2 regions of the Streptomyces sp. NPDC002232 genome follow, and region 2 is predicted to be linked to the other one. Evidence: predicted binding sites of a transcription regulator. Region 2 holds the regulator's gene; the other holds the start of a gene.
What was found. Region 2 encodes HspR, which represses chaperone genes until heat shock. Its sites were predicted from a motif close to TTGAGNNNNNNNNNCTCAA; they were not measured.
Positions count from the first base shown of each region.

Region 1: the regulator HspR is predicted to act here: its motif matches at 3,466-3,484, upstream of lon (endopeptidase La).

Region 1 covers NZ_JBIARV010000001.1:420,399-435,660, reverse strand. Annotated here, with positions in the region: gene ACFYXU_RS01890 (glycoside hydrolase family 3 N-terminal domain-containing protein) at 1-1,194, opposite strand, end outside; gene ACFYXU_RS01885 (TetR/AcrR family transcriptional regulator) at 1,377-2,018, shown strand; gene ACFYXU_RS01880 (hypothetical protein) at 2,135-2,668, opposite strand; gene ACFYXU_RS01875 (GNAT family N-acetyltransferase) at 2,728-3,375, opposite strand; gene lon (endopeptidase La) at 3,507-5,918, shown strand; gene ACFYXU_RS01865 (DUF4240 domain-containing protein) at 6,018-6,605, shown strand; gene ACFYXU_RS01860 (lytic polysaccharide monooxygenase) at 6,634-7,521, opposite strand; gene ACFYXU_RS01855 (lysozyme) at 7,735-8,571, opposite strand; gene ACFYXU_RS01850 (MarR family transcriptional regulator) at 8,808-9,290, shown strand; gene ACFYXU_RS01845 (hypothetical protein) at 9,337-10,128, opposite strand; gene ACFYXU_RS01840 (nitrate- and nitrite sensing domain-containing protein) at 10,501-13,494, shown strand; gene ACFYXU_RS01835 (roadblock/LC7 domain-containing protein) at 13,491-13,982, shown strand; gene ACFYXU_RS01830 (DUF742 domain-containing protein) at 13,988-14,401, shown strand; gene ACFYXU_RS01825 (ATP/GTP-binding protein) at 14,382-15,065, shown strand; gene ACFYXU_RS01820 (styrene monooxygenase/indole monooxygenase family protein) at 15,119-15,262, shown strand, end outside.
Region 2 covers NZ_JBIARV010000006.1:268,358-283,619, reverse strand. Annotated here, with positions in the region: gene ACFYXU_RS29525 ((Fe-S)-binding protein) at 1-386, opposite strand, end outside; gene ACFYXU_RS29520 (sugar transferase) at 494-970, opposite strand; gene dnaK (molecular chaperone DnaK) at 1,184-3,025, shown strand; gene grpE (nucleotide exchange factor GrpE) at 3,022-3,654, shown strand; gene dnaJ (molecular chaperone DnaJ) at 3,688-4,863, shown strand; gene ACFYXU_RS29500 (heat shock protein transcriptional repressor HspR) at 4,868-5,302, shown strand; gene ACFYXU_RS29495 (helix-turn-helix transcriptional regulator) at 5,381-6,361, opposite strand; gene ACFYXU_RS29490 (hypothetical protein) at 6,494-6,709, shown strand; gene ACFYXU_RS29485 ((2Fe-2S)-binding protein) at 6,718-7,035, shown strand; gene ACFYXU_RS29480 (TIGR03618 family F420-dependent PPOX class oxidoreductase) at 7,140-7,544, opposite strand; gene clpB (ATP-dependent chaperone ClpB) at 7,668-10,274, shown strand; gene ACFYXU_RS29470 (hypothetical protein) at 10,294-10,746, opposite strand; gene ACFYXU_RS29465 (YbjN domain-containing protein) at 10,853-11,389, shown strand; gene ACFYXU_RS29460 (pyridoxal phosphate-dependent aminotransferase) at 11,543-12,724, opposite strand; gene ACFYXU_RS29455 (DUF2617 family protein) at 13,529-14,047, shown strand; gene ACFYXU_RS29450 (fused MFS/spermidine synthase) at 14,123-15,262, shown strand, end outside.

The DNA.
Region 1 (15,262 bases), on a different contig from region 2:
GCCGACCGTCTCGGCGGCCTCGTCGGGGTCGACGTAACGGCGCTCGTCGAAGAGCCCCAGGACGAACTTCTCGCGCAGCAGCCGCCGTACGGACGCGTCGATCCGCTCCTCGGAGATCCGGCCCGTCCCGACGAGCTCCACGATCACCTCGGGGCACTCCTCGCCGCCGAACTGGTCCGCGCCCGCGTCCAGCGCCTTCGCGGCCCGCTCGGCCACGCTCAGGTGCTCGACGCCCCACGCGCGGGCCTCGTGCGCCTCGCCGAAGATCGAGTGTTCCTGGAGCAGGCCCCAGTCGGTGCAGACGATGCCGGTGAAGCCCAGCTCCTCGCGGAGCAGGCCGGTGATGACGCCCTTGTTGAAGCCGAAGCCGACCTCCTCCCAGTCGGTGCCGACCGGCTGGCCGTAGTACGGCATCATCTGCGAGCAGCCGGCGGCGATCGCGGCCCGGAAGGGCTCCAGGTGGTGCTCCCGCATCCCGCCCGGGTAGACCTGCTCCTTGCCGTGCGGGAAGTGCGGGTCCTCGCCGTCCTTCTGCGGGCCCCCGCCCGGGAAGTGCTTGACCATCGCGGCCACGGAGTCCGGGCCGAGCTCGGGGCCCTGGAGCCCCCGCACGTACGCCCGGACCAGCTCGCCCGTCAGCTTCGCGTCGGAGCCGAAGGTGCCGGACTGGCGGGACCAGCGGGGCTCGGTCGCGAGGTCGATCTGCGGGTGGAGCGCGGTCCGGAAGCCCACCGCGAGGTACTCGCGGCGGACGGTGTCGGCGAAGTCGAGGACCAGCTCCGGGTCGCCGATCGCGGCCAGTCCGAGCGCCTCGGGCCAGGCGGAGAAGGCGCCGGAGTGGAAGGAGGCGCCGATGTTGTCCGTGAAGGCGTGGCGGGGGTCGGTCGACAGGGAGACGGGGATGCCGAGCCGGGTGCCCGCCGCCATCTCCTGGAGCGCGTTGTGCCAGAGGGCCGTCTCGCGGGCGCCGTGGGTGCCCAGCAGGTTGAAGTGGGTCAGCCGCCGGTCCTCGACGAGCTGCGGGGTGGTGAGGGCCAGGGGCCCGCCGTCGGTCTCGGTCACCGGGGAGCCGTCGGCGTTCATCATCAGCATGGTGTGGAAGAGCTGACCGGCCTTCTCCTCCAGCGTCATGCGGGCGAGGAGGTCCTCGACGCGCTCGTCGACGGGGCGGCTGGGGTCCTGGTACGGGTGCACGGGCTGCTCCGGAGCTGATCGACCGGTGGCCGGGGGGAGGGCGCCACCGGGACGGGCCGGCGGCGGTGCCGACCTTGGGCGCCCCCAGGCTAAGCGTGAAAACCGAGTGACCACTAGGTTTCTGTTTTGTGTCCTGGGTCACAGGAGAAAAGGTGCATTCGAGGCCCGGTTAAGGTGGCCGCATGCCGGAGAACACGGGCCGAACGAACCGCAGGACCGCAGGCAGGGGCAGCTACGCGGTCGGCGACGCACGCCGCCAGAAGATCCTCGACACCGCCGTCGACCACTTCGGCCGCTGGGGCTTCCACGCCTCCTCGCTCGCCCGCATCGCGAACGACTGCGGCATCACCCAGGGCGGCCTGCTGCACCACTTCCGCAGCAAGGAGGACCTGCTCCTCTCGGTCCTCGCGCAGAGCGAGCAGCACGACGAGGAGCGCCTCTTCGGCGTCGCCCCCGACTCCTACGCCGACTACCTGGAGACCCTGGTCGCCCTGGTCGAGGAGAACACCCGCCGCCCCGGCATCGTCCGGATGTTCAACGTCCTGGTGGGCGAGTCCGGAAACGTCGGCCACCCCGCCCACGCGTACTTCAAGGAGCGCTACGCGCGCGTGCTCCGGCACACCGTCGGCCTCCTGGAGGAGGCCGTGCGGCGCGGCGAGCTCCGCCCCGGCCTCGACTGCGCGGCCGTCGCCCAGGAGCACCTCGCCGTCATGGACGGCCTCCAGATCCAGTGGGCCCTCGACCCGGCCTCGATGGACATGCCGGCCCGGGTGGGCGCGTACCTCCGGCGCCGGTACGCGGAGATCGCCGCGGCCCGCGCCTGACGGGGGCCCGGCGACCGGGGGTTCGTGGGCCGGCTCACGTCCGGGAGGGCACGCGACCGGGGGCGGGCTCACGTGCGCACGGGCTCACGTCCAAGAATGGCCGCACGCGGACGGGCTCAAGGGCTCGTCGGCGGGCCGCCCTCCGGGAGGGCGGCGAAGACGCGCTGGAGGGCCGGCGGGCGCTCGCCGTCGCCCGCGACGACCACGCGGTGGCGGTAGGTCACGGAGTACTGGAAGCCGTCCGCGACCGGGCGGCCCGTCGGGCGCTCCGGGACCAGGGCGTAGGCGGGGTCCTCCAGGGCTGCGCGCAGTTCGGCGGCCTCGGCGGGGGTCTGCCGGCCGGTGCGCGGCGCCTTGCCGCCGGACCGGCTGGTCCAGGAGCCGTCGTAGTGCACGACGAGCTGGTTCCGGATCCCGGCGAAGCCGCCGCTGACGGTCACCTCGACGAGGACCTCGCCGGGCTGCGGGTCCGCCGCCGGTGTGCCCGGCTCCGTCGTGCGGCCCGGCACGGCGGGCGCGCTCGTGCCCGACGGGGGCCCGCCGGGCGCGGGCGGCACCCCGGGGCCGCAGCCGGTCACGCCGCCCACCAGGGCTCCCGCCAGCAGCAGGGTCCCGCACCACGTCCCTGTTCCCCGTACGCCTCGCACCATGGGTCGAGCATGCCCCGTCCGGGGTCCCGCGCGCAGCGGGAAGCCCGGGATTCCACCCGTCAGTGGCCCTCGGGGCCGGTGCGTACGATCCCGGTGATCGGGCCCCGGTAGCGCCAGTCCAGGGAGTCGTACAGCGCGAGCCCGTCCGTGGTCGCGGCGAGCACCCCGGTCACGGCGCCGGCCTGGGCGGCGGCGGCCTCCAGGGTGCGCATGACGTTCGCGCCGAGGCCCCGGCGCCGGTGCGCGGGGTCGGTCTCGATCTGGTCGGCGACGGCGGTGGAGCCGGTCGGGGCGATCTGGCCGCGGGCGGCGAGCGTGCCGTCCGGGGCGAGGATGCGCACCCGGACGACGCCGTCCTCGACCTCGGTGGTCCGGGCGTATCCCTCGGGCTGCGCGGGGCGGGCGCCGGGGTCCAGCGGCTTGACCATCATGAAGCCCGGGTCGTCGGGGACGGTCCACCCCTCGGTGATCCAGGCGCCGGCCTCCTCCGGGCCCGCCATCACCTTGAGCCAGCTGTGCGGCGCGGTCAGCCGGGCGCAGAGCGCGCCGACGGACGCCGCGTCGGGGGCGGGCAGGACGTGACGCACGACGTGCCGGGGCAGGCCGACGTCGATCCGGTAGCCCCAGGGCTCGGCGACGGCCGGCGGGGTGCCCCGGGAGACGGTCCAGCCCGCCACCCAGGCATCCGTAATAGCTCCTATATCCATGCAGTCATTACATCGGCTACCGGCGGGCAGGCGGGAGAGTGATCGCTCAGAGCGAACGAACGTCCGGGAACATCTCCGGGCTCAGGTGCATTGAGTCCACATAGCTCAACTTGACTGCCGAAGGGGAGATCATGGCTTCTGAGTCCAAGCCGTCCGTGCCGCTCACTCTGCCCGTGCTGCCGCTCGACGACGAGGTCGTGCTGCCCGGAATGGTGGTGCCGCTGGACCTGTCCGACACCGACGTACGGGCCGCCGTCGAGGCCGCCCAGGCCGCCGCCCGCACCGGGACGGGCAAGCCCCGCGTGCTCCTCGTGCCGAGGGTCGACGGGACCTACGCCGGCACCGGCGTCCTGGGCGTCGTCGAGCAGGTCGGCCGGCTGTCCGACGGCGACCCCGGCGCGCTCATCCGCGGCCTCGGCCGCGTCCGGATCGGCGCCGGGACCACCGGCCCCGGCGCCGCCCTCTGGGTCGAGGGCAACGCCGTCGAGGAGACCCTGCCCGACCCGCTGCCCGGCTCCGTCACCGAACTGGTCACGGAGTACAAGGCGCTGGCCACCACCTGGCTCAAGAAGCGCGGCGCCTGGCAGGTCGTCGACCGCGTCCAGCAGATCGACGGCGTCGGCGCCCTCGCCGACAACTCCGGATACTCGCCCTTCCTCAGCGTCGAGCAGAAGGTCGAACTCCTGGAGACCGCCGACCCGGTCGCCCGCCTGAGGCTCGCCACCGCCCAGCTCCGCGAGCACCTCGCCGAGCAGGACGTCGCCGAGACCATCGCGAAGGACGTCCAGGAGGGCGTCGACAAGCAGCAGCGCGAGTTCCTGCTCCGCCGCCAGCTCGAAGCCGTCCGGAAGGAGCTGCGCGACCTCAACGGCGAGGCCGAGGGCGACGAGTCCGACGACTACCGCGCCCGCGTGGAGGCCGCCGACCTGCCCGAGAAGGTGCGCGAGGCCGCCCTCAAGGAGGTCGAGAAGCTGGAGCGGTCCAGCGACCAGTCCCCCGAGGGCTCCTGGATCCGCACCTGGCTCGACACCGTCCTCGAACTGCCGTGGAACGAGCGGACCGAGGACCGGTACGACATCCGGGGCGCCCGCGCGGTCCTGGACGCCGAGCACGCCGGACTCGACGACGTGAAGGAACGGATCACCGAGTACCTGGCGGTGCGCAAGCGCCGCTCCGACCGGGGCCTCGGCGTGGTCGGCGGCCGCCGGGGCGGAGCCGTCCTCGCCCTCGTCGGCCCGCCCGGCGTCGGCAAGACGTCGATCGCGGAGTCGGTCGCCCACGCCATGGGCCGGAAGTTCGTCCGCGTCGCCCTCGGCGGCGTGCGCGACGAGGCGGAGATCCGCGGCCACCGGCGGACCTACGTCGGCGCCCTGCCCGGCCGGATCGTCCGCGCCGTCAAGGAGGCCGGGTCGATGAACCCGGTGGTCCTGCTCGACGAGATCGACAAGGTCGGCTCCGACTTCCGGGGCGACCCCGCGGCGGCGCTCCTCGAAGTGCTCGACCCGGCGCAGAACCACACCTTCCGCGACCACTACCTGGAGGTCGAACTCGACCTCTCCGACGTCGTCTTCCTGGCCACCGCCAATGTCCTCGAAGCCATCCCCGAGGCGCTCCTCGACCGCATGGAGCTGGTGCGCCTCGACGGCTACACGGAGGACGAGAAGGTCGTCATCGCCCGCGACCACCTGCTCCCGCGCCAGCTGGAGCGGGCCGGTCTGGAGCCGGGCGAGGTCGTCCTGGAGGAGTCCGCGCTGCGGAAGCTGGCCGGGGAGTACACCCGGGAGGCCGGCGTCCGCACCCTGGAGCGGTCGATCGCCCGGCTGCTCCGCAAGATCGCGGCCCAGCACGAACTGGGCGACCGGGAGCTGCCGTTCACCCTCGGGCCCGACGGCCTGCGGGAGCTCATCGGGCGGCCGCACCACGTCCCGGAGTCGGCCCAGGACCCGGCGGAGCGGCGGACGGCCGTGCCGGGCGTCGCCACGGGTCTGGCCGTGACGGGCGCGGGCGGCGACGTCCTCTTCGTCGAGGCGTCCCTCGCCGACCCGGAGACGGGCGCGGCCGGTCTCACCCTCACCGGCCAGCTGGGCGACGTGATGAAGGAGTCGGCTCAGATCGCGCTCTCCTTCCTCCGCTCGCACGGCGCGGAGCTGGAGCTTCCGGTCACCGGCCTGAAGGACCGGGGCGTGCACATCCACTTCCCGGCGGGCGCGGTGCCCAAGGACGGTCCCAGCGCGGGCGTCACCATGACCACCGCCCTGGCGTCCCTGCTGAGCGGCCGGCTGGTCCGCACGGACGTGGCCATGACCGGCGAGGTCTCCCTCACCGGCCGGGTGCTGCCGATCGGCGGCGTGAAGCAGAAGCTGCTGGCCGCGCACCGGGCGGGCATCACGACGGTCGTGATCCCCAAGCGGAACGAGGCCGACCTGGACGACGTCCCGGCCGAGATCCTGGAGAAGCTGGAGGTGCACCCGGTGACGGATGTCCGCCAGGTCCTGGAGATCGCGCTCGCCCCGGCGGTGGTGCCGGTGGACGTGGCCGCGTAACTCCCCTCCCGCGGAAGCGGGGTGCCGTCACGGCACCCCGCTTCCGCGTGCCCGCATCCCGTTACCTGGATGTCAGTCGGGGCTGGCATGCTCGTACGCATGAACGACGACGCCTTCTGGGCTCTCATCGACGAGTTGAGCCGCCGTCCCGGTGACCGGGACGAGCGGCTGGAGTGGCTGCGGGCCGACCTGATCCGGCGTCCGGCCGCCGAGAGCGTGGAGTTCCAGGTGCGTCTGGAGAGGGCGTGCGAGATCGCCGACACGCGCGCGCTGTGGAAGGCCGCGGACCTGATCGAGGGCGGGGACTGCACGGACGACGGCTTCCACTACTTCACGCTCTGGCTGGTGGGCCAGGGGCGCAAGGTGTACGAGTCGGTCCTCGCCGACCCGGACGTGCTGGCCGACGTGCCCGGCGTGCGGGCGCTGGTGGGCCGGCACCGTGACGGCTGGGACGACGACGAGTGGCCCGAGTGGGAGGAGCTCGACTACGTGGCGCAGGACGCGTGGGACGAGCTGACGGGCCAGGAGGGCGACGACGGCGAGGAGTTCCTGGACGCCGTCGAGGAGGCGGAGGACGCCGCGGAGGCCGCGGGGGAGTGGGAAGAGGACGGTCAGTCCCGGGGGTCCCGGCCGGAGGGGTTGGCGATACCCCGGCTCACCGCCCTCTTCCCGCCCTCCGGCTCGTAGGAGCCGGAGGGGTCCGTGGCCCGCGCGGTCAGGACGCGGAGGAGTTCCGGCGGCGGCTCAGGAGCAGGCTGCCGCCCGCGAAGGCCGCGAGGGCGCCCGCGGCGGCGAGGGCCGTCGGGAGCGGCGAGGAGGGGGCCGCGGCCGTCTCGGCGGAGAGCGCCGGGGGCTGCTCGTCGCCGCCGTGGCCCGCGTGGCTCACGGTGGAGAGCGAGGCGCCCGCGGCGATCTTGGCCTCGGTCGGGGCCTGGGCCTGCTTCTGGGCCTGGGCTCCCGCCGCCGCGCCGCCGAAGGTGACGTCCGAGCAGCTGTAGAAGGCCTCGGGGCTGTCGTTGCGCTGCCAGACCTTGTAGATGATGTGGCGGCCGGTGCGGGCCGGCAGGTTGCCGGTGAAGTTGTAGAAGCCGTCGGTCGCGGTGCGGGTCGTGTTGTAGACGGCGACGGGCGTCGCGTCCAGGTCCGACCACTTGAGGGGCTTGGTGGGGTCGAAGCCCGCCTTGGTGATGTAGATCGTCATCGTGCCCGAGTGGGCGGCCGTCACCCGGACCTTGAAGTTGAAGGATCCGGCGGCCACGGCCGTCGAGGGCCAGTCGGTGCGCGCCCAGTCCAGCGCCCGGTACTTCTCGCGGTTGGCCGAGCAGAGCTTGCCGTCCGGGATGAGGGCCTGGTGCTGCCCGGCGGCGTTGGCGATGTTGACCTCGTTCCAGTCGTAGAGCGGCTGGGTGCCGGAGTCGGCGACGAGGTCCTTGCACACCTGCGACTTGGGCGTCTCGGGGCCCTCGGCGTAGCAGGCCGCCACCCGGCTCACCGGGTTGAAGACGGCCCCGTGGGCGCTCGCGGTGGTCGGGGTGAGGCTGACCAGGGCAGCGGCGGCGGACAGCGCGGCGACGCCGGTGGCGGTACGGCGGTAGGGGGGCATGCGAGGGCTCTCTCTCGTGCGTGGGGGAGTACGGGACGAGCAACGCGCACGGGGCGCACGGAAGTTGGACTCCGGACGACCGGCGGTGGAAGCCTCGCATTGGTCCATACCAATGGGCAAGGGGGTGGGTGGAAAAAGCCGGAGCGGCCCCCCGGGAGCCGTGTGCCCGGGAGGCCGTCGTGAAGCGGGGGAGCGGGGGGAGCGGGCGAGGGGTCAGCCGTTGGCGAGCGCCTGCACGCGCGAGTAGTCCCCGTTGAAGTGGTTGTGGTCGCCGACCGTCGGGCCGGAGGAGGTGTACTGCCAGATCGTCTGGTACGCCCAGCCGGCCGGGAGTTCGCCGACCTCGGAGGCGTAGCGCGCGATCCACAGCGGGTTGGTGGAGCCGAAGGCCGCGGAGTTGCCCGTGCACTGCTTCCACCAGCTGGTGGCCGTGTAGATCACCGCGTCGCGGCCCGTCCTGGCCCGGTACCGGTTCGCGAAGTCCCGGATCCAGGTGACCATCCCGGCCGCCGACTTGCCGTAGCAGGCGGCGCCGTACGGGTTCCACTCGATGTCGAGCACGCCCGGCAGCGTCCTGCCGTCCTTGGACCAGCCGCCGCCGTTGTTGACGAAGTAGTCGGCCTGGGCGGCTCCGGTCGTGGTGTCCGGGGTGGCGAAGTGGTACGTGCCGCGGATCATCCCGACGTTGTAGGAGCCGGTGTACTGCTGGTCGAAGGACGTGTTCTTGTAGTACGTGCCTTCCGTCGCCTTGACGTAGGCCCACTTGACCCCGCTGTTCCACAGCGTGGACCAGGCCACGTTGCCGTTGTGGCTGGAGACGTCCACGCCTTCCGTCTGCGCGGCGAGGGACGCGCCGCCGGACACGGGGCCCCGGCCGTCGTGGGCGAGCACGCCCATGCCCATGTACGCGGAGCCCCGGGCGGGGGCCGCCTGCCGGGCGCCGGGGTCCTGGGCCGCGGCGGCGGTGCCGGGCAGGGTGAGGGGGAGGAGGAGGGCCAGGGTCGCGAGGGCGGCGCCGGCCAGGGTCGTTCCGGATCTGTGCACACGCATTGCGTGCCTCCGAAAGGCTCGGTGGGGGAGCGGTGGCGGCAGGACCCGTGACGGGTTCTGGAATGGACATGTCATTCAGGGCTGCCGGACAAGAAGCTACGCACGTAGACCCGCCCGGCGGAAGGGGGCCTGGTTGCCGCCGTTGGTCTACGCCTGCGAAATACTGGGGGAGCTGCGGCGATGGGTGCCGCCGGAAGAAACTTTCAGCGGTCGGAAAGCGCGCGGGAGGTGCTGACGTGCACGGAAGCGGTACGGGAGACGAAGGCAGGGTCACCGCCGGAGGTGGAGTGGACCAGGAGTTCCTCGCCCTCGAACGGGAATTGGCTGTCTTCCTGCGGCGCGCCCGCGCCCAGTCCGGGGAGATGGCCCGCGAGGTCCACCCCGAACTGGAGCCCGCCGCCTACGGCCTCTTCGTGCGCCTCGACGACGCGGGCCCCCAGCGGGCCACCGAACTCGCCGGGTACTTCGGCGTCGGCAAAGCCACCATGAGCCGCCAGCTCCGCGCCCTGGAGGATCTCGGGCTCGTCGCCCGCGACCCCGACCCCGCCGACGGCCGCGCCTCGCTGGTCCGCCTCACCGAGGAGGGCCGCAGCCGCTTCCGCAGCGTCCGCGACGCCCGGCGCGAACGCTACGTCCGCAAACTCGCCGACTGGGACCGCGCCGAGGTCGCCGAACTCGCCCGCCTCCTGAATCACTTCAACCTCCGGTCGGAGGGCTGAGCCCGGGGGCGTGCCTCACTGGTCCGACGACCCCGCGTACAGCACGTCACCGCTCCGACAGCTCCGCGTACACCGCCGTCGCGTCGTCGTGCAGCTTCCAGCGGCGCACCCCGCCCGCCCGCGCGTCGGCCTCCTCCAGGGCCCGGACCCGGCCCAGCAGGCCGGCCGCACCCTCCTCGCGCAGCACGCCGAAGCAGTCCGCCCAGTCCCCTTGGGCGAACAGCTCCACCCAGCGGCTCGCCCCGTCCGTGAGCGCGGCGAGCGCCCGCACCCGCGCGCGGGGGCTCGTCCCGGTCACCGCCCGCTCCGCCACCGCCGGGTCCGCCGCCGCGGTGAAGAAGCCGCCCTCGCGGTTCCGCAGCCGGTCCGTCGCCGCGAGCGAGCGCAGCACCTCGTCCGGCACCCGGTCGAGCCGGTCGTCGAGCACGGCCCGCACCGCTCCGTCCGGGTCCTCCAGGAGGAGCACGGAGTCGGAGAGGACGAGGTGTTCGACCGACACCTCGTCCCAGCGGACGAGGACCAGGGTCGCCTGCGGCGTTCGCACGTGAGAAAGGTCACACGTGTCGCGATGGGCGTCCGCGGTGCGCCGGATGGCGTGCGACAGGATCTCGGACAGGGTCATGTCCCGGCGGGAACCGGACAGTTCGGTCAAAGCCCCGCCCAGTCGTGCGGTGAACCACGGGACCGTGTGCACACAACCGTCATCACCGGCGGGCGGTGTGACGCCGTCGAGCAGCACGACCGTCCCTCCGGCGCCCGAGGCGGGCAGGGCGGTGGCCGCCCAGTCCTCGTTGGGGCGTTCGGGGCTGCCGGGGAGGGAGGCGACTTCGCTGCGCATGGCGCCCAGTGTGCCCGCCCCCGTGGGTTCCCCGGCGCAATCCTTCACGGGACCTGCAAATGACCGGAAAAGGCCTGTACCAACCCTGCGGAACCGGAGCCCGGGGCGGACGGGACACCTCCGGGGAACTGCGGGCGGGCATCCTGCCAAAGCCCGCCCGGAAGATCCAACCGGCGCCCCGCGCGGGCCGTCGGCGACCGCCGTCGGAAGTTGTTCGCCAACTACGGAGTGTTGTTCACTCGTTCGGGTGGCGGAGCGGCCGATGCCCGCCCCCCTGCCGGAAGCGCTGGAAGGGTCGGAAGCCTTACCAGGGGGTGGGGGCGCTCCATGTGACCGGCCGTCACCTCTGCTTCATCGGCGGACGAATCAAGAATGCGAGCACCGGTGCAGAAGAAGCGGCCTCGGAGCAACAACGGCGCGCAGAGCCAGGACCCCGGTGAGCCGCAGGCCCCCGCCGGCCGGCCCAAGCGTGTCCGCAACCGGCTGGTCGCCGGCGTCGCCCTGGTGAGCGTCACCGTCCTCGCCGCCGGAGCCCCCGCGATCCTCGCCGCCTCCACCGAGCTCACCGAGTCCCAGCGCCTCGTCACCCTCGCCGAACTCGACCGGCAGGCCGTCACCCTCGCGCACTCCCTCGCCGACGAGCGCGACGAGGTCGTGGCGTACGTCGCCGCCGGACGCGAGAACCAGAGCGGCGACGCGAAGCAGAAGCGGCGGATCACCGAGGCGCGCTCCACCCGCGTCGACCGCCAGATCGACGAGATCCGCCCCGCCGCCTCCGCCGATCTCCGCCGCGACCTCGCCGGGGTCCCCTCCGTCCGCCGCACCGCGCTGACCGGCAAGGGCACGGCCCTGGAGGCCCACAAGGCGTACTCGGACGTCATCGGCAAGCTCCAGGCCCTCGCCGACGAGCTCGCCGACAAGACCCCGGCCCGCGCCTCCGACGCCGCCCTCACCGAGGCCACCCGCGCCCCCGCCGCCCTCGGCCGCGCCGTCGAACAGGCCTCCGCCACCCGGGGCCTGCTGCTCGGCGCGCTCTCCGTGCCGCAGCCCGAGTCCGACGGGGGCGTCCACTACGACCCCCGGACGGGCACCTACGTCGCCGACGAGCCCGCGGGCGCCGCCGAGGCCGACCGCGCCCGCGACGGCCTCACCGCCGCCGCCCAGCAGGCCCGCGTCCGCGAGCTCGCCGCCCTCGGCGACTTCGACCAGGCCGCCGGAGCCACCGCCCGCGACTCCCTCGCGGCCACCGTCACCGGCCCCGACGTCAAGAGCGCCGAGCTGGCGCTCACCCAGCTCACCGACCAGCCCCGGCTCACCGAGGCCGAGCGCGGCACGGACCCGGCCGCCCTGGAGTCCGCCCTCTCGGCCCGCGTCGAGCAGATGCGCGGCGTCGAGTCCGCCCTCGCCACCGAGCGCGTCGGACGGCTCGCCGCACTCCGCGACGACGACGTCGAGGCCCTCGAACTGCGCATCGCCTTCCTCGGCGGCTGCCTTCTCGTGGCGATCGGCATCTCCACCTACGTCGCCCGCACCCTCACCCGGCCGCTCGCCGTGCTCCGCCTCGGCGCCGCACGCCTCGCCGCCGCCCCCGAGCCGCACACCGAGGAAGCGGTCCGCTTCACCGGCCGCAACGACGAGTTCGCCCAGGTCGTCCGCTCCCTCAACGCCCTGCACGGCAAGCTCTCCGGCCTCGCCGCGCAGACCGAGCGGCTGACCGACGAGCGCGCCGACCTGACCGCCGCCAAGGAGGCCGCGTCCGCCGAGCTCGCCGCCCAGCGCGCCGACCTCCAGGGCCGCGTCGCCCTCCTGACCGCCGACCTGGAGCGGCTCAGGAACTCCGTCCACCACACCTTCGTCAACCTCTCGCTGCGCAGCCTCGGCCTCGTCGAGCGGCAGCTCGGCGTCATCGAGAAGCTGGAGGAGCGCGAGCAGGACCCGGACCGCCTCGCGACCCTCTTCAAGCTCGACCACATGGCGACCGTCATGCGCCGCCACAGCGAGAACCTCCTCGTCCTGGCCGGTCACGAGCACGTCCACGGCCACGCCGGGCCCGTCCCGCTCGTCGACGTGCTGCGCGCCGCCGTCAGCGAGATCGAGCGGTACGAGCGGGTCACCATCCAGTCCCTGCCGCCGCACGCCCAGATCGCCGGCTTCGCCGCGGACGACCTGAGCCACCTGCTCGCGGAACTCCTGGAGAACGCCACCTCCTTCTCGCCGCCCGACGCCGAGGTCCAGCTCTCCGGCTGGCTCCTGGAGAGCGGCGAGGTGATGCTCTCCGTGCAGGACGCGGGCATCGGCATGACCGCCTCCCGCTCCGCCGAGCTCAACGCGCGCCTGGCCGAGGCCGATCCGGACGCCTTCGAGGGCGAGGGGCTCGGCATGCGCGTCATCGCCCTCCTCGCCGCCCGTCACGGGGTGCGCGTCGAGCTGCGCGAGCAGAAGCCGGGCGGCACGGCGGCCGTCGTGGTCCTGCCGCTGCCCCTGCTGCCGACCGCGCCGCCGACGTCGGTGACGGAGCCCGTACGGGGCACCGGGCCCGTGCTGCAACTGCCCGGCTCGGTCGCCGAGGCCAACTCCAACACCCTGCCGTCGCGGAACCGCGACCCGCTCGTGGAGGCTGCGGAGGCCGCGTTCCTGGCGGCGGAGACGGAACAGGCCCGCGAGCAGACCCCCGCACCGGAGGCCGCGTACGCCCCCGAGGCGGTGTACGCCCCGGAGCCCGGGCCCGAGCCGGAAGCGCCGTACGGGACCGCGTACGAGGCCCCCCGCGAGGACTCGTACGAGGCACCCCGCGACGACTCGTACGAGACCCCCCGCGAGACCGCCTACGAGGCCCCCCGCGAGGCCCCGTACGAGTCCGTCTCCGAGACCACGCTCCAGGTCCGGCTGCCCGACCCGCCGCCGGAACCCGACCGCCACGAGCGCGCCGACGACGAGCCGAACCTCGCCGAAGCGCAGACACAGGCACAGGCGCAGACACCGGCGCAGGCACAGGGACCGGCACCCGCACCGGCACCCGCGCCCGCGCCCGACCGGGCGTCGGTCCCGGAGCCGGACCCGGCCGGGGACCCCGCCGCCGACGGAGCCGTGCCCGGACCGCGCCCCGCGCAGTGGGAGCGGGTCACCGACAAGGGGCTGCCCAAGCGCACCCCGCAGGTGGTCCGCCAGCCCTCCGCCCCCACCGCGCCCCGCCAGGGCGGCGTGGACGCGGAGGCGCTGCGCCGCAGGCTCGGCGGATTCCACCAGGGCGCCAAGGCCGGGCGCCGCGACGTGGAGGCGGAGCTGGACACCGCGCGCACCGAGGCCGCGAGCACGACACGCACAGAGGAGATGACGGGGGACACAGTCGAGGAGGCACGGAGTTGACCGCGACGGGAACGTTCGGACTGAGCACGGAAGCCCGCAACCTGCAATGGCTGCTGGGGAATCTGGTGGAGGAGGTCCCGGGTGTCCGCTCGGTGGCCGTCGTCTCCTCCGACGGACTGATGCTGCTCTCGTCGGACCCGGCCACCCAGCAGGCCGGCACGGCCGCCGCCGAGACGGGCCGCCCCGACGGGCCGCGCGGCTCCAGCGCCGATCTGGCCACCATCGTCTCCGGGATCGGCAGCCTCACCATCGGCGCCGCCCGGCTGATGGAGGGCGGCGGCGTCAAACAGACGATGGTCGCGATGGAGGAGGGCAGCGTCTTCGTCATGTCGATCAGCGACGGCTCGCTGCTCGGCGTGCACGCCACGCCCGACTGCGACATGAGCGTCGTGGCGTACCACATGGCGCTCTTCGTGGGCCGCGCCGGTCACGTACTCACCCCCGAAGTCCGCAGCGAGCTGCGCAAATCGATGGAGAGCACCCAGTGACGGCGATGTCCTCGTCCTCGCACGCCTTCAAGCTGCCGATGCGCGGCGAGTCACGGCGCCCCGCGCGGGTGCGGCCGTACTCGCTGACCGGTGGCCGGACCCGCTTCGGCCACATCCTGCTCGTCGAGACCTTCGTGGCCGCGCTCGAAGCGCCCCTCGCCCGCAAGGTCCTGACGGACGGCGGGCCCGCGCCGCGCGGGCTGATGCCGGAGATGCGGGCCATCGTCGAGATCTGCCGCCGGATGCGGACGGTCGCGGAGATCTCGGCGCTTCTGAAGATGCCGTTGGGGGTCGTCCGGGTGCTCCTCAGCGACCTGGCCGACCAGGGAAAGATCCGTGTGTACGGGACCGGTCACGGCACCGGCCAGCCCGACCGCGCGCTCCTCGAAAGGGTGCTGAGTGGACTCCGTCGTCTCTGACGCCACCGCCGTCTCCGAAACCCCGGCGGTCGCCGGCATCCCCGCCCAGCCGGGTCCCGAGGATCCGGTGCCCGACACCGAAGAGGGCGCCCAGGACTGGCAGCTCGACCACACCCGTGCCCCGATCGCCACGAAGATCGTGGTCGCGGGCGGGTTCGGCGTGGGCAAGACCACCTTCGTCCGCGCCGTCTCGGAGATCACCCCGCTCCAGACCGAGGCGCTGATGACCCGCGCGAGCGAGGACACCGACGACCTCAGCGCCACCCCGGACAAGCTCACCACCACCGTGGCGATGGACTTCGGGCGCATCACCCTCGACAACGACCTGGTGCTGTACGTCTTCGGCACGCCGGGTCAGCAGCGCTTCTGGTTCATGTGGGACGACCTGGTGCGCGGGGCGATCGGGGCGATCGTGCTCGCCGACACCCGTCGGCTCACCGACTGTTTCCCCGCGCTCGACTACTTCGAGAGCTGCGGGCTGCCGTACATCGTGGCGGTCAACCACTTCGAGGGCACCGAACTGTTCGAGGCGGACGACGTCCGGGAGGCCCTGACCGTACCCGCGCACGTGCCCGTGGTGATCATGGACGCGCGCAAGCGGTACAGCGTCGTCGAGAGCCTGCTCGCGATGGTCGCGCACGCCCTCGACGCCACTCCCGAATAGTCAGCCCCGCACCGTTCGACACCGTTCGACCTGTCACGCCAGGAGCCCCGCCCATGCGGAAGATACTCATAGTCGGCGCCGGCCAGTCCGGCCTCCAGCTCGCCCTCGGACTCCAGTCGCGGGGGTACGAGGTCACCCTCATGTCGAACCGGACCTCGGACGAGATCCGCAACGGCCGGGTCATGTCCACCCAGTGC
Region 2 (15,262 bases):
ATGAGCGTCACGATGCCGAGGACCGTCATGAGGCCGAGGAACTCGGTGAAGATCTCGTACGGCAGCCAGTCGCCGATGATCGGGATGAGCCAGTCGGCCTGGAAGAGCTGGCCGAAGGCGTTGACGATCGTGAGGAGCAGCGAGAAGAAGCCCACCGCGACGAACCAGTGCGCGAAGCCGACGATGCCCCATCGGTTCATGCGCGTGTGGCCGAGGAACTCCTTGACCAGCGTGATGGTGCGCTGCTTGGGGTCACCGGTGCGCGTGCCGGCGGGCACCGGCTGACCGAGCCGCACGAAGCGGTAGATCTGCACGGTGGCGCGGCCGAACAGCGCGACGGCCACCACCGTGATGGCGATCGACACGATGATCGCGGCGAGTTGCATGACGGGCTCCTCGGGCGGGCCTACTAAGCGGTAACTTATTGAGTTCCTGCTGAGATTACCCGGTCGCGGCGCCGCGCTGTAGCGGCGCTCGCGGTGATATGTGTCGCTCAGGCAAACCTTGCCGCGCGACGCCTGCGGACTGCTGGAAGGGTACGCGCAAGGATCACCAGGTCCATCCCCAGCCAATGGTGGTCCACATAGTGGAGGTCGAGCAGTTCGCGCTCCTCCCACGGCAGGTCCGAGCGGCCGCTGATCTGCCACGGTCCGGTCAGCCCCGGACGTACGGACAGCCGGCGGCGGCCCTCGCCCGCGCACTCGCGGTGGGCCGGGGTCAGCGGGCACGGTCCGACCAGCGACATCCGGCCCGCGACGACGTGCAGGAGAAGGGGGAGCGCGGCGAGCGGGCTCCTGGTGCGGAAGGTCAGCATGGTGAACGGCCGCCCTTCCAGGCCCGCCACCGTGCGGCGGCGCAGCACGGCGCCGCCGCCGAGCGCGACGGACAGGGCGATCCCGGCGATCAGGGGTGAGAGCGCGAGGAGCAGGGCGAGCCCGCCCGCCACGTCGAACGCGCGCTTCGCCGTCATGCGCTCACACCCTTCGGCGGGAATCCTGGGATATGTCCAGACTATGTCCGGACCCTCTCATGCGAATCGGGTCAAACGGGGGAACGGCACGCTCGTTGAGCGCTCACCTCGGCGAAGAGTTGAGTCGACCCCGCTCATGTCTGTTGACGCGATCCGGTTCGTCGTGCATCCTTGAGTCAGTTCCACTCAAGTCAGTCAGCTGGAGGAATCGAAATGGCACGTGCGGTCGGCATCGACCTGGGCACGACTAACTCCGTCGTCAGCGTTCTGGAAGGCGGCGAGCCCACCGTCATCACCAACGCCGAGGGTGCCAGGACCACGCCGTCCGTCGTCGCCTTCGCGAAGAACGGCGAGGTGCTCGTCGGCGAGGTGGCCAAGCGTCAGGCCGTCACCAACGTCGACAGGACCATCCGGTCGGTCAAGCGCCACATGGGCACCGACTGGAAGATCGAGATCGACGGCAAGAACTTCAACCCGCAGCAGATGAGCGCCTTCATCCTGCAGAAGCTCAAGCGTGACGCCGAGGCGTACCTGGGCGAGAAGGTCGTCGACGCGGTCATCACCGTCCCGGCGTACTTCAACGACTCCGAGCGTCAGGCCACCAAGGAGGCCGGTGAGATCGCGGGCCTCAACGTCCTGCGCATCGTCAACGAGCCGACCGCGGCCGCCCTGGCCTACGGCCTCGACAAGGACGACCAGACGATCCTCGTCTTCGACCTCGGTGGCGGCACCTTCGACGTGTCCCTCCTGGAGATCGGCGACGGCGTCGTCGAGGTGAAGGCCACCAACGGTGACAACCACCTCGGTGGTGACGACTGGGACCAGCGCGTCGTCGACTACCTGGTGACGCAGTTCCAGAACGGCCACGGCGTGGACCTGGCCAAGGACAAGATGGCTCTCCAGCGTCTCCGCGAGGCCGCGGAGAAGGCGAAGATCGAGCTCTCGTCCTCGACCGAGACCACGATCAACCTGCCCTACATCACGGCTTCCGCCGAGGGCCCGCTGCACCTGGACGAGAAGCTCACGCGCGCCCAGTTCCAGCAGCTCACGTCCGACCTGCTCGACCGCTGCAAGGTGCCGTTCCACAACGTCATCAAGGACGCGGGCATCCAGCTCTCCGAGATCGACCACGTCGTCCTCGTCGGTGGCTCGACCCGCATGCCGGCCGTCGCCGAGCTCGTCAAGGAGCTGACCGGCGGTCAGGACGCCAACAAGGGCGTCAACCCGGACGAGGTCGTCGCCATCGGCGCCGCGCTCCAGGCCGGTGTCCTCAAGGGTGAGGTCAAGGACGTCCTGCTCCTCGACGTGACCCCGCTGTCCCTCGGCATCGAGACCAAGGGCGGCATCATGACCAAGCTCATCGAGCGCAACACCACGATCCCGACCAAGCGGTCCGAGATCTTCACGACGGCCGAGGACAACCAGCCGTCCGTGCAGATCCAGGTCTACCAGGGCGAGCGCGAGATCGCGGCGTACAACAAGAAGCTCGGCATGTTCGAGCTGACCGGTCTCCCGCCGGCCCCGCGCGGCGTCCCGCAGATCGAGGTCGCCTTCGACATCGACGCCAACGGCATCATGCACGTGACCGCGAAGGACCTGGGCACGGGCAAGGAGCAGAAGATGACCGTCACCGGCGGCTCCTCGCTGCCGAAGGACGAGGTCGACCGCATGCGCCAGGAGGCCGAGCAGTACGCGGACGAGGACCACCGCCGCCGCGAGGCCGCCGAGTCCCGCAACCAGGGTGAGCAGCTCGTCTACCAGACCGAGAAGTTCATCAAGGACAACGAGGACAAGCTCCCCGGCGACGTCAAGGCCGAGGTCGAGTCCGCGCTCGTCGAGCTGAAGGAGAAGCTCAAGGGCGAGGACACCGCCGAGATCCGCACCGCCACCGAGAAGGTCGCGGCCGTCTCGCAGAAGCTCGGCCAGGCGCTCTACGCCGACGCCCAGGGCGCCCAGGCCGCCGGTGCCGAGGGCGGCGCCCAGGCCCAGGCCGACGACGACGTCGTCGACGCCGAGATCGTCGACGAGGACAAGCCGAAGGGTGGCCAGGCGTGACCGAGGAGACCCCGGGCTTCGAGGAGAAGCCCGACGTCCCCTCCGGCGCCACCGCTGACGACGCCGCCGAGGCCGTCGAGTCCGACGAGGACGCGACGGCCCCGGCCGGGGACGCTACGGACGTAGCCCTGCTGGCGCAGCTGGACCAGGCCCGCACCGCGCTCTCCGAGCGCACCGCGGACCTCCAGCGGCTCCAGGCCGAGTACCAGAACTACCGCCGCCGCGTGGAGCGGGACCGGGTCACGGTCAAGGAGATCGCCGTCGCGAGCCTCCTCGCCGAGCTCCTTCCCGTGCTCGACGACGTCGGCCGGGCCCGGGACCACGGCGAACTCGTGGGCGGGTTCAAGTCGGTGGCCGAATCGCTGGAGACCGTCGTCGCCAAGATGGGTCTGCAGCAGTTCGGCAAGGAGGGCGAGCCCTTCGACCCGACGATCCACGAGGCCCTGATGCACTCGTACGCGCCGGACGTCACGGAGACGACGTGCGTGGCGATCCTCCAGCCGGGGTACCGCATCGGCGAGCGGACCATCCGGCCCGCCCGCGTGGCCGTCGCCGAGCCCCAGCCCGGGGCCCAGGGCAAGGCCGAGGAGTCGGAGGACGCCGACTCCTCCGAGCAGGACAGCGAGTAACAGCCGTACCCGTGCGCGGGAGGAGGGACGTCGATGAACACGAAGGACTTCGTCGAGAAGGACTACTACAAGGTTCTCGGCGTCCCCAAGGACGCCACCGAGGCCGAGATCAAGAAGGCGTACCGGAAGCTCGCCCGCGAGAACCATCCGGACGCCAACAAGGGTGACGCGAGCGCCGAGGCGCGCTTCAAGGAGATCTCCGAGGCGAACGACATCCTCGGCGACCCCAAGAAGCGCAAGGAGTACGACGACGCCCGCGCCCTCTTCGGGAACGGCGGCCTCCGGGCCGGCGGCCCCGGCGGCGGCTCGTTCAACTTCGACCTGGGCGACCTCTTCGGAGGCGCCCAGGGTGGGGCGGGCGGCGGCTTCGGGGGCGGCGGCGGCATCGGCGACGTCTTCGGCGGCCTGTTCAACCGGGGCGGGGGAGCGGGCCCCCGCACCCAGCCGCGGCGCGGTCAGGACATCGAGTCCGAGGTGACGCTCAGCTTCACCGAGGCCATCGAGGGCGCGACCGTCCCGCTGCGGATGTCCAGCCAGCAGCCGTGCACGGCGTGTTCGGGCACCGGCGACAAGAACGGCACCCCCCGGGTGTGCCCGACCTGCGTCGGCACCGGGCAGGTCTCGCGCGGCAGCGGCGGCGGCTTCTCGCTGACCGACCCCTGCGTGGACTGCAAGGGCCGCGGCCTCATCGCCGAGCACCCCTGCGAGGTCTGCAAGGGCAGCGGCCGGGCCAAGTCCTCCCGCACCATGCAGGTCCGCATCCCCGCGGGCGTCAGCGACCACCAGAAGATCCGTCTCCGCGGCAAGGGCGCGCCGGGCGAGCGCGGCGGGCAGAACGGCGACCTGTACGTCGTCGTGCACGTCGACGACCACCCGGTCTTCGGCCGCAAGGACGACAACCTCACCGTCACGGTGCCGGTCTCCTTCACGGAGGCGGCGCTCGGCGGCGAGATCAAGGTGCCGACCCTCGGCGGCCCCGCGGTCACCCTCAAGCTGCCCGCGGGCACCCCGAACGGCCGGACCATGCGCGCCCGGGGCAAGGGCGCGGTCCGCAAGGACGGCACCCGCGGCGACCTCCTCGTCACGGTCGAGGTGGCCGTGCCCCAGGAGCTGGACGACAAGGCACGCGAGGCCCTGGAGACCTTCCGCGAGGCGACCGCCTCCGAGGACCCGCGGGCCGAGCTGTTCCAGGCGGCGAAGGGAGCGTGACCCGGTGAGACGCAATCCGTACGAACTGACCGACGAGAGCCCCGTGTACGTCATCTCGGTGGCGGCGCAGCTCTCCGGTCTGCACCCGCAGACGCTCCGGCAGTACGACCGCCTCGGTCTGGTCTCCCCGGACCGCACGGCGGGCCGGGGCCGGCGCTACTCGGCCCGTGACATCGAGCTGCTCCGCCAGGTGCAGCAGCTGTCGCAGGACGAGGGCATCAACCTGGCCGGAATCAAGCGGATCATCGAACTGGAGAACCAGGTCGCGGCGCTCCAGGCCCGGGTGTCCGAGCTGTCGGCGGCCGTCGAGGGCGCGGCGGCGACGCTGCGCCAGCGCGAGGCCCAGGTGCACGCCTCGTACCGCCGGGACCTGGTCCCGTACACCGACGTGCAGCAGGCGAGCGCCCTCGTGGTGTGGCGCCCGAAGCGCGGCGAGTAGCTCCGCACCCCGTACGACGTCCGGAAAGAGGCCCCCTCCCCCAGGGAGGGGGCCTCTTTCCGCTGTCCCGGCCGAGGTTCAGCTGTCCCGTTCGAGGATGCCGGACTGGGCGATCAGATAGCCGAGTTGCGCCCGGCTGCCGCTGCCGAGGGCGGCGGCCAGCTTGGCGATGTGCGCCCGGCAGGTCCGCACGTTCATGCCGAGCCGGCGGGCGATGGCCTCGTCGACGTGCCCCTCGACCAGGAGCCGGGCGATGGAGCGCTGCACGCCGCCGATGCCGTCGGTCTTGATGTCGTACGGGATCTCCTCCCGTATCGGCACGGCCAGCTGCCAGAACTGGTCGAAGACACCGCAGAGGTACGCGACGAGGCCGGGGTGGCGCAGCTCCAGGGCGACCTGGCGGTCGCTGCGGGCCGGGATGAAGGCGACCTCGCGGTCGACGATGATCAGCCGGTCGATGATCTCCTCGAGGGTGCGGACCTGCACCTCGGGGCCGACGTGCTCCAGATAGGTCAGCGTGAGCTCGGTGTGGCGCGCGGTGTGCTGGTAGAGCGTGCGCATGGTGATGCCGCGGCCGAGGAGCGGGGAGACGCGGTCCAGGGCCTCGCTGAGGGCCTGGGCGGGGCGGCCGCCGCCCGGCTGGACGGTGAGGAGCTCGTGGCGGCAGTTGGCCACGACGCGGTCGAGGGTCGAGTTGATGCGGTCGATGCCCTCGAGGACCGTGATGGCGTGTGTGGTGGGGGAGTCGTGGGCGCTGATGGCCATGAACGGCTCGAACGCGTCCGACAGGGCGACGGTGCGCCGACGGCGGTCGAGTATCTCCCGTTCGATCGGCTGGAGCAGCTGGGCGAGGGCCGCGGACGGGGGAACCGGGCGGAGCCACTGCGCGTCGTCGGGGTCGGGGTGGAGCAGCGAGAGGTCGAGGAGGCACGGCGTTCCGACCGCCTCTGACCGGGGTATTCGCCCGGTGTGCAGAGCGGCCGCATACAGCTCGGACCCCGCTTCGCACAGTTCGGCGTGCGAATGAGGGTGACCTGATTCGTCCGCTTGTTTCCGCATATGTACACCCCCAGGCTCCTGCATCTCAGGAACATGATGCCTGGGTTTGGTGGTGCAGGCGCAGAGAGTAAGCCATCGTCTTACTCGCGGGGGTTGGAAAGAGACGTTGCCTTCAAGTGAGGTTGCTCGGTGATGATGAAGAAGCTCATACGCGCGGCGGCCGGAGTCGCCTTCATCGCGGCCGCCACATTGGGCGCGGTGGGAGTGGTTCCGGATCCGGGCTGGCACTCGGAGACGGCGCAGGTGCAGGCCGCTCCGCTCGACCCGGGCTGGCACCTCGCCGGCCCCGCGCTCCTCGGTGACCCGGGCTGGAGCGTGGCCCCCCAGCAGGACCCCGGCTGGAATTAGACGGGCGCATGAACGTTCCCGATGACCCCAGGTTCCGCCGTGAGATGGCCTCGGCCTATCGCTCCGGCTGGCACTTCGTCGACCTCGCCTCGGCCATCCCCCACCGTGGTGACTCGCTGAAGGTCACGCTCTTCGGAGAGCCGATCGTCGTCGCCCGTGAGCAGGACGAGGATGTCCGTGCGTACCGCTGTCTGCGCCGCCCCCGAGGCGCTCCACAGCCCATCCGCTGTGCCATCCGGTACGGCATGATCTTCGTCAACCTCGACCAGCGAGACCACCAGCTGATCGAGCCCGAGACCATCACCGCCACCCCCCGCAGTGCCTGAGCGATTCCCCCGTCGTTGTAGATCGCTCCGGCACTTCCCCCACACAGCGGCGCCATCGCGGACCTGAAACGCGATGGCGCCGCTGTGCGTTCCGCCGTCCGCCGTCAGGCGCGGCCCATCGCCCGGGTCAGGGCGATCTCGATGACGACCCGGTCCGGGTTCGGGGCCGGGGTCCGGCCGTAGCGCTCGGCGTAGCGGGCGACGGCGTCCGCGACCGTCGCCGCCTCCGTGCGGATGTGGGCGACGCCCTCCAGGGTGGCCCAGCGCCCCTTGTCGACCTGGCAGACCGCGACCCGCGCGCCGTCCGCGCCCGCCGCCAGGACGTGGGCGACCTTCCGGCTGTTCCTGTTGGTGATCACGCGCGCGTACCCGCCCTCGGGGTCGTACGTGACGCCGACCGCGACGACGTGCGGCGTGCCGTCCGGGCGCGGGGTGGTGAGGGTGCACATGTGGTACTCGCGCCAGAAGCTCAGGTACGAGTCGGACGGGTTCCTGGGGTCTGTGGCCATGCCCGGAAACTACCCGTGACGCACCTCCCTCCGATACCTTGAGCGGAATAGGCTCAACTTTGTGTACGTTGGAAGGGTCAGAGAGAGAAGTCGACCCACGACGTTCGAGGAGGAGCACCGCACGTGGACGCCGAGCTGACCAACAGGAGCCGGGACGCGCTCAACGCGGCGAGCAGCCGCGCCGTGTCCGAGGGGCACGCCGACCTGACCCCCGCCCACCTACTCCTCGCCCTCCTGGCCGGTCAGGACAACGAGAACATCATCGACCTGCTGGCCGCCGTGGGCGCCGACCAGGCCGCCGTCCGCGCCGGAGCCGAGCGGCTGCTCGCCGCCCTGCCGAGCGTCACCGGGTCCACGGTCGCGCCCCCGCAGCCCAGCCGGGACTTCCTCGCCGTGATCGCCGAGGCCGACCGGCGCGCGAAGGAGCTCGGCGACGACTTCCTGTCGACCGAGCACCTGCTCGCGTCGGTCGCGGCCAAGGGCGGCCCGGCCGGTGAGATCCTCGACGCGCAGGGCGCGAGCGCATCGAAGCTGCTCGACGCGTTCGAGAAGAGCAGGGGAGGACGCCGGGTGACCACACCCGACCCGGAAGGGCAGTACAAGGCGCTGGAGAAGTTCGGCACGGACTTCACCGCCGCCGCGCGCGAGGGCAAGCTGGACCCGGTCATCGGCCGCGACCACGAGATCCGCCGCGTGGTCCAGGTGCTGTCCCGCCGCACCAAGAACAACCCGGTCCTCATCGGCGAGCCCGGCGTCGGCAAGACCGCCGTCGTCGAGGGCCTCGCCCAGCGGATCGTGAAGGGCGACGTCCCCGAGTCCCTGAAGAACAAGCGGCTCGTCTCGCTCGACCTCGGCGCGATGGTCGCCGGCGCGAAGTACCGCGGCGAGTTCGAGGAGCGCCTGAAGACCGTCCTCTCCGAGATCAAGGCGAGCGACGGCCAGATCATCACCTTCATCGACGAGCTGCACACGGTCGTCGGCGCGGGCGCCGGCGGCGACTCCGCCATGGACGCCGGCAACATGCTGAAGCCGATGCTGGCCCGCGGCGAGCTCCGCATGGTCGGCGCGACCACCCTCGACGAGTACCGCGAGCGGATCGAGAAGGACCCCGCCCTCGAGCGCCGCTTCCAGCAGGTCCTGGTCGCCGAGCCGACCGTCGAGGACACCATCGCCATCCTCCGCGGCCTCAAGGGCCGCTACGAGGCCCACCACAAGGTGCAGATCAACGACTCCGCCCTGGTGGCCGCCGCGACCCTCTCCGACCGGTACATCACCTCCCGCTTCCTCCCCGACAAGGCCATCGACCTCGTCGACGAGGCCGCCTCCCGGCTCCGCATGGAGATCGACTCCTCGCCCGTCGAGATCGACGAGCTCCAGCGCTCCGTGGACCGCCTCCGCATGGAGGAGCTGGCCCTGAAGAACGAGACGGACGCGGCGAGCCGGCAGCGCCTGGAGAAGCTGCGGCGCGACCTCGCCGACCGCGAGGAGGAGCTGCGCGGCCTGACCGCCCGCTGGGAGAAGGAGAAGCAGTCCCTCAACCGGGTCGGCGAGCTCAAGGAGCGCCTGGACGAGGCCCGCGGCCGCGCCGAGCGCGCCCAGCGGGACGGCGACTTCGACACCGCCTCCCAGCTGCTCTACGGGGAGATCCCGGGCCTGGAGCGGGAGCTGGCGGAGGCGAGCGAGGCCGAGGCCCAGCAGGAGTCCTCGAAGGGCGCCGACGGCAAGGACGCCATGGTCAAGGAGGAGGTCGGCCCCGACGACATCGCGGACGTGGTCGGCGCCTGGACCGGCATCCCCGCCGGCCGCCTCCTGGAGGGCGAGACGCAGAAGCTGCTCCGCATGGAGGACGAGCTCGGCCGGCGGCTCATCGGCCAGTCCGAGGCCGTGCAGGCGGTGTCCGACGCCGTGCGCCGCACCCGCGCCGGGATCGCCGACCCCGACCGCCCCACCGGCTCCTTCCTCTTCCTCGGCCCGACGGGCGTCGGCAAGACGGAGCTGGCGAAGGCGCTCGCGGACTTCCTCTTCGACGACGAGCGGGCCATGATCCGCATCGACATGTCGGAGTACGGCGAGAAGCACTCCGTCGCCCGCCTGGTCGGCGCGCCCCCCGGCTACGTCGGCTACGAGGAGGGCGGCCAGCTCACCGAGGCGGTCCGCCGCCGCCCGTACAGCGTCGTCCTGCTCGACGAGGTCGAGAAGGCGCACCCGGAGGTCTTCGACGTCCTGCTCCAGGTCCTGGACGACGGCCGCCTCACCGACGGCCAGGGCCGGACGGTGGACTTCCGCAACACCATCCTGATCCTCACGTCGAACCTGGGCAGCCAGTACCTCGTGGAGCCGCTGACCCCGGCGGACGTGAAGAAGCAGCAGGTCCTGGAGGTCGTGCGGGCGAGCTTCAAGCCCGAGTTCCTCAACCGGCTGGACGACCTGGTCGTCTTCTCGGCGCTCGACCGGGCCGAGCTGGGCCGGATCGCGCGGCTCCAGATCGACCGGCTCGCGAAGCGGCTCGCCGACCGGCGGCTCACCCTGGAGGTCACGCCCGAGGCCCTGGAGTGGCTCGCCGAGGAGGGCAACGACCCCGCGTACGGCGCGCGGCCGCTGCGCCGGCTCATCCAGACGGCGATCGGCGACCGGCTCGCGAAGGAGATCCTCGCGGGCGAGGTCGTGGACGGCGACACGGTCCGGGTGGACCGCGTCGAGGACGGCCTGATCGTCGGGGCGGCCCGCTGAGGGGTGTCCTCGGCCCGGCTCACATGTCGAAGGCCTCCACGCGTACGAGGGCGGTCCCCCCGTCCTCGTACGCGACCCGGACGTGCACCCACAGGACGTCGTCGAAGGACACGTCCACGCACCGGTCGGCGTCGCAGGAGAACGGCGGCTTCCCCGTCGGATAGGCGGCTTCCAGCCACCCGGCGACCTCGGAGCGCGGCATCCGGAAATCGGCGGTCGCCCGGGTGTCCTGGAAGTGGGCCGCGGTGCAGTGGGCGTCCTCGGCGCCCATCGGGAGGCTGCCCCGGGCGAACGTCATCACCTCGGAGCAGTCCACCTGCTTCGTCTCGCCGAGTCCGCTCCACGCCATCGCGCCCCAGACCACGAAGGCGATCGGGCCGCCGCAGAGCAGGGTGACCACGGCAGAGGCCCAGACCCAGGTCCAGGGCTTCGGCCGTACCGGTCGCGTCCGCTTCCCCGTGTTCTCCCCCATGAGGACCAGATCTTGTCAGCCCGCAGCGGATCGCGGGAGGGGGGACTTGCCACGTACCGCCCGGCATGGGGGAGGATGGCGAGCATCCGTACGAAGGGAAATAACGGTGAGCATCGACCCGTCCTCGATTCCGAATTTCGGGGGCCAGCCCCAGCCTCAGGCCGCAGGACCGGCGGGCCCCGTCGTCCCCGACCAGGACCTCGTCAAGCAGCTCCTCGAGCAGATGGAACTCAAGTACGTCGTCGACGACGAGGGTGACCTCGCGGCGCCGTGGGAGGAGTTCCGCACGTACTTCATGTTCCGCGGCGAGGGCGAGCAGCAGGTCTTCTCCGTGCGGACCTTCTACGACCGTCCGCACGCCGCCGACGACCGCGCGAAGATCCTCGACGCGATCGACGACTGGAACCGCCGCACCCTGTGGCCGAAGGTGTACACGCACCTGCACGAGGAGGAGGACGGCTCCGCCACCCTCCGCCTCATCGGCGAGGCGCAGATGCTGATCGGCACCGGCGTCGCCCTGGAGCACTTCGTGTCCTCCACGGTCAGCTGGGTCCGCGCCTCCATCGAGTTCGACAAGTGGATCGTCGAGCAGTTCGGCCTGGAGTCCCCCGAGGGCCAGGCCCCGGGCGACGAGGAGGCGTAAGCCCCCTCGTACCCCCGGCGTCTCGGACCGCCACGCGCGCGAGCGCCGGGGCGTACGCCCCGTAGCAGCACGACAGCCCGGCCAGGGCCGCGACCACCAGGACCGCGGCCCCTCGGCCGGGCTTTCGCGCGTGCCGCCACGGGCGGCCCGCCGTCAGGTGCTGAGGGCCTTGAGCCGGGAGACGGCCTCCTCCAGGACCTCGGTCCGCTTGCAGAAGGCGAAGCGGACGAAGGGGGCGCCGGCCTCGCGGTGGTCGTAGAAGACGGCGTTGGGAATGGCGACGACGCCGGCGCGCTCCGGGAGGGAGCGGCAGAAGGCGAAGCCGTCGGTGGCGCCGAGGGGACGGATGTCGGTGGTGACGAAGTACGTGCCGGCCGGGCGGTAGACCTCGAAGCCGGCCTGCGCGAGGCCCTCGCTCAGCAGGTCCCGCTTGGCGCTCAGGTCGGCCCGCAGGCCGTCGAAGTAGGCGGCCGGGAGGCGCAGGGCCTCGGCGACCGCGTACTGGAAGGGGCCCGAGGAGACGTACGTGAGGAACTGCTTGGCCGAGCGGACGGCGGAGGTCAGTTCCGGGCTCGCGGTGGTCCAGCCGACCTTCCAGCCCGTGAAGGAGAACGTCTTGCCGGCCGAGCCGATCGTGACCGTGCGCTCCCGCATGCCGGGGAGGCTCGCGATCGGCAGGTGCTCGGCGTCGCCGAAGACCAGGTGCTCGTAGACCTCGTCCGTGACGACCAGCAGGTCCCGCTCGACCGCGAGCTCGGCGACGGCGGTCAGCTCGGCCCGGGTGAGGACGGTGCCGGTGGGGTTGTGCGGGGTGTTCAGCAGGATCAGCCGGGTCCGGTCGGTGACGGCGGCCCGCAGTTCGTCGAGGTCGAGGACGTAGCTGCCCTCGTGGGGGCGCAGGGTGACGGGGACCCTGGTGCCGCCGGCCATCGCGATGCAGGCCGCGTAGGAGTCGTAGTAGGGCTCCAGGGCGATCACCTCGTCGCCCGGCTCGACCAGGGCGAGCAGGGACGCCGCGATGGCCTCCGTGGCGCCCGCCGTGACGAGGACCTCGGTGTCGGGGTCGTACGCGAGGCCGTACCGCTCGCGCTGGTGGTCGGCGATCGCCGCGCGCAGCTCGGGTACGCCGGGGCCGGGCGGGTACTGGTTGCCGTGGCCGTCCCGCAGGGCGCGGACCGCGGCCTCCCGGATCTCCTCCGGGCCGTCGGTGTCGGGGAAGCCCTGCCCGAGGTTGATCGACCCGGTCCTGGCGGCGAGCGCGGACATCTCGGCGAAGATCGTCGTCCCGAACTCGGCGAGGCGGCGATTGAGCAGCGGTCGTGTCATGCCCGCCATCCTGGGGGCAAGCTCGGGACTTGCTCAAGTGGGCGCCGGGTCGGTGGGCGCCGGGTCCTCGCGGCGGCTCCTGGCGCAGCGGCCTCTCCTGCACCGGTTCCTCGCGGGCCGGCTCCTCGCGCACGGGCCCCTCCCGCACCGGTTCGTCGCACCTGTTCCTCCCGCACCGGTTCGTCGCACCTGTTCCTCCCGCACCGGTTCGTCGCACCTGTTCCTCGCGCGCCGGCTCCTCGTGCGGCCGAAGCTCTGGACTCGCTCAAGTCGGCTTTGGCGGGGGATCGCACCGGGCATCTCCCTCGCACAGAAGAACGGGGGTAGTACCGATGGGATTCTTCCTTCTCCTCATCGTTGTGTTCGTGGTGATCGGAGTGTTCTCCGGCGCCCGGAAGAGCGGGCGCAAGCGGCGCGGCGGACCGCTCTCCGGCACCCGGAAGAGCGGGCGCAAGCGCCGGAGCGGTGGCGGCTGGGCCGACGGGGGCGGTGGCGGCTGTGGCGGCAGCAGCTCGTGCGGCGGCAGCAGCTCCTGCGGATCGGGGAGCTCCTGCGGGTCCGGCTGCGGCGGTGGTGGCTGCGGAGGCGGCAGCTGAGTGAACAAGTGAACTGTGGGGGCCCCGAAGGGGTTGGAAAACACAGCAAGTTGGGTAAAAACGCTGCGAGTCGCCCGGGGTCCGTGGTTCTCTCACTCTTGACAGAGACAGCCCTCGGACCGTCTGTGGACCCGAGTCGGCGATTCCCCTCTGCCGTAGAACCCTTCTCCGGGGCGCCCCCGGCCCACCCGTCGAACCGTGTTTGCGGAGCCGACCCATGCTCACCACCCTGAAGACCACCTACACCGATACGCGCGCGGCCGATCTGGCCTGGGCCCTCGGGCGCGAGCCGCTGCCCGCGCTCGCCATGCTCGACCTCGAACTCTCCGGCGCCAAGCTCCAGTTGAGGCTGCTCGGCGCCTCGCACCAGGTCCTCCTGGAGGAGGAGGGGCGGCACTGCTCGGAGACCGTGGCCTGCATGGCCGGCAGCAGCACCCCGCTCCCGCTCGGCGTCTCCAAGCGCGTCGGCGGATGGGAGTACGAGTTCGCGGCGCGCGTCGAGACGCTCTCGCACGGCTCCTTCGCGGGCCGTGCGCAGGAGCTGCTCGCGCTCGTCGCCGACCACCCGAACGGGCTCGCGGGGACCTTCCCCGGCTCCCCGCACGCCTTCACGGCCATGCTGGCGCAGCGCCACGAGGGCCAGGTGCGGTGGCGCACCTGGCACGCCTACCCGCAGGAAGGGCAGTTGGTGGTGACCAGGACACGGATCGGTGCACGTATGCCCGCAACGCTCTGATGCGCCCGCCTGGAGCCCCATGTGCACTCGTGTGGGTGACAAGGGGTGTGGCGGTCGTGACGTAGCGTTACGGGCATGATCGAGCCGACCGTGACCATGCCGCCCACGAGGGTGCGCCGGCCGCCTCCGCGGCGGTCCGTGCGGCCGCCGCGCGACGCGGTGCGGTTCCCGGTCCTCGCGGTCGTCTTCGTCTGCGCCGCCTGCGGGCTGGTCTACGAGCTCGAACTGGTCGCCCTCGCCTCCTACTTGATCGGCGACTCGGTCACCCAGGCCTCCGTCGTGCTCTCCGTGATGGTCTTCGCGATGGGCGTGGGCTCGCTCCTCGCCAAGCGGCTGCGCTGCCGCGCCGCCGTCGGCTTCGGCCTGGTCGAGGCCGGGCTCGCGCTGATCGGCGGCTGCTCCGCGATGGTGCTGTACGCGTCCTTCGCCTGGCTCGGCGAATCGCGGTACGTGCTGGTCGCGTTCTCGCTCGCGATCGGGGTGCTCATCGGCGCCGAGATCCCGCTCCTGATGGCGCTCATACAGCGGCCCGCGCGCCCGGGCGGGCCGGTCCCCGCCGACCTCTCCGGCGCGGGACTCCCGGGTCCGGGGCTTGCGGCGGCGGGCCTTACCAGCCCGGGTCTCCCCGGGCCGGTCCTTCCCGGGGCGGTCGCGTCCGGTCCGATCCTGCCCGGGGCGGTAGCGTCCGGTCCGGTGGCGTCCGGTCCGACGGGCCGGGCCGGGCGGCCGGCCTCGCTCGGGGAGCAGGACGACGCCGCCGGGACGGTCGCCGACCTCTTCGCCGCCGACTACGTCGGAGCGCTCGTCGGCGGCCTCGCCTTCCCCTTCCTGCTGCTGCCCTGGCTCGGTCAGCTCACCGGCGCGCTCGTCACCGGCGCGGTCAACGCCGTCGCGGGCGGCGGCCTGGTGCTCTGGGTCTTCCGGCGCGACCTGACCCGCCGCTCCCGCGCGCTCCTGGTCGCCGTGAACGTCGGGGTCCTCGCCGTCCTCGCCACCGCGACCGTCCTCGTCGACGACTTCGAGCAGGCCGCGCGCCGCGCCGTCTACGGGGAGCGGGTGCGCGTCGCCGTCCACACCGGCCTCCAGGAGGTCGTGGTGACCGGGGACCGCGAGCACGCGCCCGACCTCTTCCTCGACGGACGCCTGAGGGTGGCCGGCCGGGACGAGTACCGCTACCACGAGGCGCTCGTCCACCCCGCGATGAACGGCCCGCAC